DNA from 3 places in the Streptomyces sp. NPDC045678 genome. Region 1 is predicted to be linked to each of the others. Evidence: riboswitches for the same ligand, from Rfam matches in the RefSeq annotation. Region 1 holds a riboswitch; each other region holds the start of a gene.
What was found. Region 1 has a riboswitch for cyclic di-AMP ahead of AC07DO_RS18675 (transglycosylase family protein). Riboswitches for the same ligand answer to the same signal wherever they lie in the genome.
Positions count from the first base shown of each region.

Region 2: it holds a riboswitch for cyclic di-AMP, as region 1 does, so the genes downstream of both, AC07DO_RS15390 (M23 family metallopeptidase) here and AC07DO_RS18675 (transglycosylase family protein) in region 1, are expected to answer to the same signal.
Region 3: it holds a riboswitch for cyclic di-AMP, as region 1 does, so the genes downstream of both, AC07DO_RS10940 (M23 family metallopeptidase) here and AC07DO_RS18675 (transglycosylase family protein) in region 1, are expected to answer to the same signal.

Region 1 covers NZ_JBWKJS010000005.1:120,051-123,354, forward strand. The annotation lists gene eno (phosphopyruvate hydratase) at 1-1,119, opposite strand, end outside; gene AC07DO_RS18675 (transglycosylase family protein) at 1,437-2,153, opposite strand; cyclic di-AMP (ydaO/yuaA leader) riboswitch at 2,158-2,308, opposite strand; gene AC07DO_RS18680 (LysM peptidoglycan-binding domain-containing protein) at 2,503-3,304, opposite strand, start outside.
Region 2 covers NZ_JBWKJS010000004.1:154,394-157,697, reverse strand. The annotation lists gene AC07DO_RS15400 (HPr family phosphocarrier protein) at 46-327, shown strand; gene AC07DO_RS15395 (GntR family transcriptional regulator) at 455-1,141, opposite strand; gene AC07DO_RS15390 (M23 family metallopeptidase) at 1,341-2,144, opposite strand; cyclic di-AMP (ydaO/yuaA leader) riboswitch at 2,157-2,319, opposite strand; gene AC07DO_RS15385 (M16 family metallopeptidase) at 2,526-3,304, opposite strand, start outside.
Region 3 covers NZ_JBWKJS010000003.1:21,504-24,807, reverse strand. The annotation lists gene AC07DO_RS10955 (alginate lyase family protein) at 1-20, shown strand, start outside; tRNA gene AC07DO_RS10950 (tRNA-Met) at 67-140, shown strand; gene AC07DO_RS10945 (PP2C family protein-serine/threonine phosphatase) at 252-1,475, shown strand; cyclic di-AMP (ydaO/yuaA leader) riboswitch at 1,697-1,844, shown strand; gene AC07DO_RS10940 (M23 family metallopeptidase) at 1,856-2,920, shown strand; gene AC07DO_RS10935 (aldo/keto reductase) at 3,001-3,304, shown strand, end outside.

The sequences.
Region 1 (3,304 bases):
GACGTCCTCGGTCTCGCCGGAGCGGTGGGACATCATGCACTTGAAGCCGCTGCGCTGGGCCATCTCGACGGCGTCCAGGGTCTCGGTCAGCGAACCGATCTGGTTGACCTTGACGAGCAGGGCGTTGGCCGAGTTCTCCTCGATGCCGCGGGCCAGGCGCTCGGGGTTGGTGACGAACAGGTCGTCGCCGACGAGCTGCACCTTGTCGCCGAGCTTCTCGGTGATGGCGTTCCAGCCGGCCCAGTCGTCCTCGAACAGCGGGTCCTCGATGGAGACGAGCGGGTACGAGGCGACGAGCTCCTCGTAGTACTCGGTCATCTCGGCGGCCGAGCGCTCCTTGCCCTCGAAGGAGTACTTGCCGTCCTTGTAGAACTCGGACGCGGCGACGTCGAGGGCGAGCGCGATCTGCTCGCCGGGGACGTAACCGGCCTGCTTGATGGCCTCGAGGATGAGGTCGAGCGCGGCGCGGTTGGAGTCCAGGTTCGGGGCGAAGCCGCCCTCGTCGCCGAGGCCGGTCGACAGACCCTTGTCCTTCAGGACCTTCTTGAGGGTGTGGTAGACCTCGGTGCCCCAGCGCAGCGCCTCGGAGAAGGACTCCGCGCCGATCGGGGCGATCATGAATTCCTGGATGTCGACGTTCGAGTCGGCGTGCGACCCGCCGTTCAGGATGTTCATCATCGGGACGGGCAGCAGGTGCGCGTTCGGGCCGCCGAGGTAGCGGAACAGCGGCAGGTCGCTGGCCTCGGAGGCGGCGTGCGCGACGGCGAGCGAGACGCCGAGGATGGCGTTGGCGCCGAGCGAGCCCTTGTTGTCGGTGGCGTCCAGGTCGAACATGGCCTGGTCGATCAGGCGCTGCTCGGTGGCGTCGTAGCCGACGAGCTCCGGGCCGATCTGCTCGATGACGGCGAGGACGGCCTTCTCGACACCCTTGCCCTGGTAACGGTTGGGGTCACCGTCGCGGAGTTCGATGGCCTCGAAGGCACCGGTGGAGGCACCGGACGGAACGGCGGCACGACCGGTGCTGCCGTCGTCGAGGCCGACCTCGACCTCGACCGTGGGGTTGCCTCGGGAGTCCAGGATTTCCCGGGCTACGACGACGTCGATGGACGGCACGAGCATCTCCTTCTGGGATGTGACGCGTTTACGCGAGCCGCTTCGGCCCTGCGTCTCCTGAGCCTAACCGGCTCCGGGCCTTCGGCCAGCCGACCGCCCGTCCCCTGGGACGGCACAAAGGCCATATGGCGCGGAAACAGGGCGTAAGACCATGTTCTCTACTCGCTAGTAGCGAACAAGAGGGGGCCGGGGACGGCGGGGGAAGGGGTGCGGACATGGCCCCGCCCCGGTGCGTACGGGGGATACGCGCACCGGGGCGGGGAGCCCGTGGGGACGGGGGGTACGGCCGTGCGTCCGCCGAGGCACGGCCGTGACCGTCCGGGTCAGCTCAGGTGGAGCTGCTGGCCCGGGTAGATCATGTCGGCGTTGTCGATGATGTCGCCGTTGAGCTTGTAGACCTTGTGCCAGCCGCCCTTGACGTGCTTCGCCTCAGCGATCTTCGACAGGGTGTCGCCCGTCTTGACCTTGTACTCGCCGTCGCCCTTCTTGACCGTCTTGCCGGTCGGGGTCTCGACGGTCTTCTTGGACTCGGTCTGCGGCTGCGGCTTGGGCTGCGGCTTGGGCGCGGCCTGCTGCTGCGGGGCGGCCTGCTGCTGCGTCTGCTGCGGCTTCGGCGCGGCCTGCTGCTGCTGCGGAGCCTGCTGCTGCGAGCCGCCGCTGTTGGGCGAGGCGCCCGAGAGGCCGACGCCGCAGCTCGGCCAGGCACCCTTGCCCTGGCTGGCGAGGACCTTCTCGGCGATCTCGATCTGCTGGGCCTTGGAGGCCTTGTCGGCCGTCGGCGCGTACTTCGTGCCGCCGTACGCGGACCACGTGGAGGCGGAGAACTGCACGCCGCCGTAGTAGCCGTTGCCGGTGTTGATGGACCAGTTGCCGCCGGACTCGCACTGCGCGACGGCGTCCCACTCGGAGGTGGTGGCGGCCGAGGCGGAACCGGCGGCCATCAGCGGGGCCGCGACTGCGGCACCGGTGACACCGGCGAGCGTGACGACACGGGTGGCCTTGGACGGACGACGGTGCTTGCCCTTGCTGGAAAACAGCATGCGTTGATCCCCTCACCGACGCCTGCGAGGTGAGCTGTCGGGTTCGGGCCGATGTGGTTGCCCGGCCGCACTCCTTCGAGTGCGGCTTCACCCCTAGCCGCATGACGCGGCGCTTACCTTGGGTCCCCCGCTCCTGCCTACGGCGCTCAAAGCGACGACTGTTCCCGTCCGGCCGTTGGCAGGATTCGGCGTACCGACCGGCGGGGCTCACGAGTGGCGAGCGGTGACGACGGTAATCACGCGATCGCCGGAATTTCAAAGACGATCAGGGCTTCTGAGACCCATCTCTCACTCGCACCAAACCAGACATACGACGCGAAGCCCCCACCCGACTCTTCGTCAACTACCGTTACTTTTCGCCCAGATCGAGGCTCTGACCGGGGAGAATGAGGTCCGGGTCCTTGCCGACGGTCTTCTTGTTCTCGGTGTAGAGCTCGTGCCATCCGCCGTCGACGCCGAGGTCGTCCGCGATGACCGAGAGGTTGTCTCCGGAGCGCACCGTGTACGTCCCGTCGGCGATCCCGCCGGAGCGCTTCTCACCGCGCGAGGCGTGCCGTCCGGACCGGCCGTCCGCGTCCGCACCCTCGTCCGCGCGGTCGCCGCGGTGGCGGCCGGAGGCGGAGTCGCCGGAGCCGTCCGCGTCGTCAGCGCCGCCTGCGGGGTCGGTCGAGTTCTCGGGAGTGGGCGAAGTGGCGTCTTCGTCGCCCGACTTGCCGGAGTCACCCTTGTTGCCGCCGGTGTCGCCCTTACCGCCCTTGCCATCCTTTTCGCCGGACTCGTCGTGATTCTTGTCTCGGGAGTCCTTGCCGGAGCCGGGCCTGTCGCTCGCGTCGTCGGAGGGCTTCTCCGGGTCGGCGGACGGGTCGGCCGAGTCGGAGGCGTCGCCGGACGATTCGCCCTTGCCCCCGCCCTTGCCCGAGGGGCCCTTGGCGTCCTTGCCGTCCTTGCCGTCCTTGCCGTCCTTGCCGGAGCCTGTGGGGTCCGACGGCTCGGTGGGCTTCGGCGTGACCGGGGCGCCCGGGTCCACGTCGGCCGCGGCGCCGTCCTGGGTGAGGCCGGCGATCGGGGCGCAGCTCGGCCACGCGGCGGTGCCCTTGTCGTCGAGGACCTGCTCGGCGACGGCGATCTGCTGGGAGCGGCTCGCCTGGTCG
Region 2 (3,304 bases), on a different contig from region 1:
ACACTGGTCTAGACAAGTGTGAGACACCTGGAAGGGCAGCAACACATGGCTGAGCGCCGCGTCAACGTCGGCTGGGCCGAGGGCCTTCACGCCCGACCCGCCTCCATCTTCGTCCGCGCGGCCACGGCCGCCGGCGTCCCCGTGACGATCGCCAAGGCCGACGGCAGCCCGGTCAACGCCGCTTCGATGCTCGCGGTGCTCGGCCTGGGTGCCCAGGGCGGCGAAGAGATCGTGCTGGCCTCCGACGCCGAGGGTGCCGACGCCGCTCTCGACCGTCTGGCGAAGCTGGTCGCCGAGGGGCTCGAGGAGCTTCCGGAGACGGTCTAGGACACGTTCCTCGCATTACGTCGATGGGGTCACCCGGAATTACGGGTGACCCCATCGACGCATGTATGCCCCTGAATAAGTCGAGCAATTCACGCACAACGTCAGGCATTCATATACGGCACCTCCGTTAATTGCGGAGGCTCACCGTGTTTACGGCATGTTGCGAATCCCTCACACGGCCGCTACGGCGCGCGGGGCGCAATCGGTGAAAGGCACGCGTCCGTTCGACGTGCGCCGCGGTCAGCGCCCTCGCCCGTTGCGCGTCCCGGCGGGCCACCGCGTCGACGATCGCCGCGTGCTCGGACCAGGACTCGCCCGGCGCCGCCGAGGGTTCGACGACGTACATCCAGGCGATCTTGTGCCGGAGCGGGGTGAGCAGCGCCGTGAGGCCGGGGCTGCCGGACGCCTGGCCGAGCGTGTCGTGGAACCAGCCGCCCAGGGACCGCAACTCCTCCCCCAGGCCGCTCCTCGCGCGCTCCTGGCCCAGCCTGACGAGCCCGCGCAGGACTTTCAGGTGCGCGTCCGTGCGGCGCTGCGCGGCGCGGGCCGCGGCGAGGGGTTCGAGCAGCGTCCGGACCTCCAGGAGGTCCGCGGCCTCCTGCTCCGTCGGTTCGGCGACGCACGCGCCCGCGTGCCTGCGGGTGACGACGAAGCCCTCGGCCTCCAGGGTGCGCAGGGCCTCGCGCACGGGGACGCGGGAGACTCCGTAGCGCCGCGCGAGGAGTTCCTCGGTGAGCTTGCCGCCCCTTTCGTACACACCGGCGACTATGTCATCCCGAATGGCCGTGCATACCGAGTGCGCGGGAACGCGCATGACCGGACCTCCGCTTTGATCCCCGCGCAACGCGGTCTACCGACGCTCGTTCCGTGACTCTATTGCAGAGGGCCGGAATTTCCGACGGCGGGCCGGAATTCATGGATATCTTTTGGCCAAGAACACGGCGGCCGGGAACGGCGAAAGCCCCGGCTCACGAGGAACCGGGGCTTTCGGTGCGATGCTGCGGAGGCGTCGGTCAGACGTTGACGCCGTGCGAGCGCAGGTACGAGACCGGGTCGATGTCCGAGCCGTACTCCGCGCCGGTGCGGGCCTCGAAGTGGAGGTGCGGGCCGCTGGAGTTGCCGGTGGAACCGGAGAGGCCGATCTGCTGGCCCGGGGTGACCGTCTGGCCGACGGTGACGCCGAGGGACGACATGTGGCCGTACTGGGTGTACGTGCCGTCGTTCATCTTGATGACCACGTTGTTGCCGTAGGCACCGCCCCAGCCGGCCTCGACGACGGTGCCGGAGCCGACCGCGTGGACCGAGGTGCCGGAGGCGGCGTGGAAGTCGACACCGGTGTGGCTGCCGGAGGACCACATGGCACCGCCGGTCTGGTAGCCCGTGGAGACGTACGAGCCGGAGATCGGGGAGACGTAGGTGTTCAGGCGCTTGCGCTCGGCCTCGCGGGCGGCGCGCTCCTTGGCCTCGCGCTCCTTCTTGGCCTTCGCCTTGGCCTCGGCCTCGGCCTTGCGCTTCTCCTCGGCGGCCTTCTTCTTGGCTGCCTCTTCGGCCTTCTTGGCGGCAGCGGCGTCGTCGGCGGCCTGGCGCTGCGCGGCGGCCTGCGCGTCGATGCTCTCGGCGAGCGAGTCGCCGACGGATATCGCCTGGGTGAGACCGGTGTGCTCCACGGCCGCTTCGTCGGCGGCGGCGAGCGCGGGGCCCGCGAGACCGCCGATGACACCGGTGGTGGTGAGCGCCGCGACACCCGCGACGTTCGCGGTGGTCCGCGTCATGCGGCTCGGACGACGGTGCTTCCCGGTGGCACGGGTGAACGCCATGTGGCGGGTGTTCCTTTCCTTCCCTCTCGCCTACCGGGTTAGCTGACGGGTTCGGAGCAGGAAGGTCTCCTACGAGTCCCTCGCCTCGCGACAAGGTTCCCGATTCACCCCAGGGGACGTGTGGGTCCCCGGCTCCCCTGGCTCGCGCCGTACGGGGACTCGGCGATGACTGCCCGGTGCCGCGGATGCGGCGTACTGCGCGACGGACAGCCGGGTCGACGCTAATCGGGGCGTCTGTCAATCGACAAACAGAACTCGACTTTTGTAGCGCACGCCACACGGCAGACAGGCAACCTCCATATGAATCCGGACATATGAGGACCCCGGTGGCCGAAACGGGCCATCGGGGTCCTCATAGTTGTCCGTTTAGTTATCCGTCACTCAGCCGGTGACCACGCTCACTTCACCGATCCCGAGGGCCCTGACGGGCTCCTCGATCTGCGCGGCGTCCCCGACGAGGACCGTCACCAGGCGGTCCTCCGGGAAGGCGTTCACGACGGCCGCGGTGGCCTCCACGGTGCCCGTGGCGGCCAGCCGCCGGTACAGCTGCGCCTGGAAGTCGTCCGGCAGGTTCTGCTCGACCTGGTCGGCGAGCGTCGCCGCCACGGATGCCGCCATCTCGTACTTGAGGGGGGCCACGCCCACCAGGTTCTGCACGGCCACGTCGCGCTCGGCGTCGGTGAGCCCTTCGGCGGCGAGGGTGCGCAGCACCTTCCACAGATCGTCCAGCGCCGGACCCGTGTTCGGGGTGTCCACGGAGCCGCTGATGGCGAGCATCGCGGCGCCCGTCCCGTCCGGGGCGGAGCGCAGGACCTGGCTGAACGCCCGTACACCGTAGGTGTATCCCTTCTCCTCGCGCAGGACACGGTCCAGGCGCGAGGTGAGGGTGCCGCCCAGGCAGTACGTGCCGAGGACCTGGGCCGGCCAGACGCGGTCGTGCCGGTCGGCGCCGACCCGGCCGATCAGCAGCTGCGTCTGGACCGCTCCGGGGCGGTCCACGATGACGATGCGGCCGCGGTCGTCGGCGGTCACCGGTGGCACCGGGCGCGGCTCGCCCGCGGAACCGGTCCAGGCGCCGACGGTGTCCGCGAGGACGGCGTCCAGATCGGTGCCCTCCAGATCGCCGACGACGACCAGGGTGGCCGTGGCGGGCCGGACGA
Region 3 (3,304 bases), on a different contig from region 1:
CGCACGCCGACAACGTCTGAGTGGTTCGACGCACCCCTCCGGATGGCGTAGAGTTGTGTTCATCGACGCGGGGTGGAGCAGCTCGGTAGCTCGCTGGGCTCATAACCCAGAGGTCGCAGGTTCAAATCCTGTCCCCGCTACTGAAGGCCTGAGGCCGGGAAGCATCAGCTTCCCGGCCTCAGGTGTTTTCCCCGCCGTAACCCGGTCGGCCCACACCAACTCGCACCCTCCCGCCGCTGCGGGAACCCTGAATGCAGCGCGGTGATGGGCGCGGACTCGGCGGGAGACAAGCGGTGGGGCAGCGAGGAAATCCCGACGACAGGGATGCCAGGGAGGCCAGGGGGACCACCGGGCCCGAGCGGGCGTTCGTCCGCTCCCTGCCGCTCCTGCTCCTCGTCGTCGGTGTCGTGTACGACGCGGCGACCCCGTCGGAGTTCACCGCGTCCCCCCTCTTCACCGCCGCCCCCCTCATCGCCGCCCCCTTCTACTCGCGGCTCAACACCGTCCTGACGGGTGTCGCCGCCACGGCCGCCGTCCTCTTCCTGCACTACGGCAGCACGATCAGCAGCCAGGTCGAGGCCGTCACCGAAGTGGTCACCGTGGTGACCGTCGCCGCGCTCGCGATCGTCATCAACCGCGTCGTGCGGCGCAGCAACGACCGGCTCGCCATCGCCCGTTCCATCTCCGAGGCCACGCAGCGCGCCGTGCTGCCCGAACCGGATCCGCGGATCGGCGGGCTCGACTTCGCGGCGCGGTACGAGGCCGCGCAGGCGGACGCGTTCATCGGGGGCGATCTGTACGCGGTGCAGGACACCCCGCACGGCGTGCGGCTCATCGTCGGTGACGTACGCGGCAAGGGCATGGGCGCGGTCGCCGCCGTCGCGGTCGTCATCGGCGCCTTCCGGGAGGCCGCCGAGCAGGAGGCCACCCTGGAGGCGGTCGCGCAGCGCCTGGAGCGGGCGCTCGCCCGCGAGGGCACCCGGCGCGACGGGCTCGACGCGTTCGAGGGGTTCACCACCGCGGTCCTCGCCGAGATCCGGCACGGCGAGGGCGCCGTACGGCTCGTGAACCGCGGGCACCCGCCGCCGTTGCTGCTGCGCGGCGACGGGCGGCTGTGCGTCCTGTCGGCGAGCGAACCCGCGCTGCCGCTCGGCATGGGGGACCTCGGGACCTGGCCGGACCGCGCGGACGAGACGGAACTGCCGCCCGGCGCGCTGCTGCTCTTCTACACGGACGGCCTCTCGGAGGCGCGCAACGCGGCGGGGGAGTTCTACGATCCCGCGACCCGGCTCGGCGGGCGGATCTTCCCGGGCCGCGGCGGCCCGCACGCGCTCCTCGCCGCGCTGGCGGGGGAGGTGCGGCGGCACACCGGGGGCGGCATGACGGACGACATGGCGCTGCTCGCGGTGCGGCGCCCCACCGCCGGGGACCTGGACGTCGCGGCCGACGCTTCCGACGTCACGTCCGGTGACTGAGGTGCAGCCCTCCGCATAACAACTGACGCTCTGTCAAGAGAATGTGAAGTTCCGGTGTTTGGGAAGGTGGGGTCAACTCGCCCCGTTCCGACCCTTCGTGTCCCGATGTGTACGGCCGATGAGCGTTAACGATCAACTGGAACAGCTTGGAATACCGACCCGCTGTCTATTAACGTTCGATAACGCAGCGCGGTCGTCCCAGCCGTCACTAGAGGCGGCTCCGTGCGCACACGCCTAATCCCGCAAGGGAGCCGGGGAACCACCAACATGGGGTGAATCGGGCATCTGTGCATCCGTGTCAGATGTTCGTAGGAGACCTTCCTGCTCCGAACCCGTCAGCTAACCCGGTAGGCGAGAAGGAAGGAAAGGAGTGCGCCCCAGTGGCGTCCAACCGGCCTGCCCCCCAAGCCGTGTACGTTCCGAATGACGACGACTTCGGTTCGTACGACGAGGGCTCCTTCGAAGAGTGGAACCCCACCGAGGAGTCCGTCCGTCCCGTCCGCGGCAGGCACCGTGTGCACAAGAAGGGCGGCGGGCTCGCCCGCAGCTCCACCGTGCTCGGCGTGGGCGTCATCGCCGCCGTCGGCGCGGGCGGCATCGCCACCGCGCAGGACGGCAAGCCACCGGTCTCCATATCGATGCCCGACCTGGGCGCGGTCACCGACTCGCTGCCCGAGGCCGAGTCCCTGCCCGGCGTGGGCTCGTTGATGTCCGACGACGACGCCGCGGACACCGCCGTCGCCGCCTCGGCCCCCCTCACCGCCGCGGGCGTCAGCACCGCCGACGCCCAGCAGGGCACCACCCACGCGGGCGAGGCCCTGCGGGCCCGCATCATGCAGCAGGCCGAGAACCAGCAGAACCAGGCGGACACCGCCGTGCGGACCGCGGCCGAGGACGCGGCCGTCAAGAAGGCCGCCGAAGAGGCGGCCGCGCAGCAGAGGGCCGCCGAGAAGGAGGCGGACGCCAAGGCCGCCGCCAAGAAGAAGAAGGAGGAGGAGGCCCGGAAGGCGAAGGCCGAGGCCGCGCGCCTGGCCAAGCTCGCCAAGAGCTACGTCATCCCCACCTCCTCGTACACCCTCACCTCGCACTTCGGCGACGCCGGCTCCATGTGGTCCTCGGGCCACCACACCGGCCTGGACTTCGCGGCGCCCACGGGCACCCCGCTGAAGGCCGTGCACACCGGCACCGTCAAGGAGGCCGGCTGGGCGGGCGCGTACGGCTACCGCACCGTGCTCGAACTCGAGGACGGCACGGAGGTCTGGTACTGCCACCAGTCGTCGCTCAACGTCAGCGCGGGCCAGAAGGTCTCCACGGGTGACGTCATCGGCCGCGTCGGCGCGACCGGCAACGTCACAGGCCCGCACCTCCACATGGAGGTCCACACGCCGGGCGGCTCGGGGATCGACCCGCTCGGGTGGCTGCAGAGCAAGGGCCTCAACCCCTGATCGCGCCTTCGTAGGGGCCGGCCACCGCTTGCTTGTGGCCTGCACGGAATTCCGTCTCCGATGGGGGCGTTGAGGAGGATATGACTTCTCTTCGCCCACTCGGCTCCTCCGACCTCGAGGTCTTCCCGCTCTCCCTCGGCGGCAACGTCTTCGGCTGGACCGCGGACCGGGCGGCGTCCTTCGCCGTCCTCGACGCCTACACCGCGGCAGGCGGCAACTTCATCGACACCGCCGACGCGTACTCGGCCTGGGTCGACGGCAACAAGGGCGGCGAGTCCGAGACCCTCATCGGCGAGTGGCTCGCCGAGCGCGGCAACCGCTCCGATGTCGTCGTGGCCACGAAGGCCGGCTCCCACCCCGAGTACAAGGGCCTGTCCGCCGCCA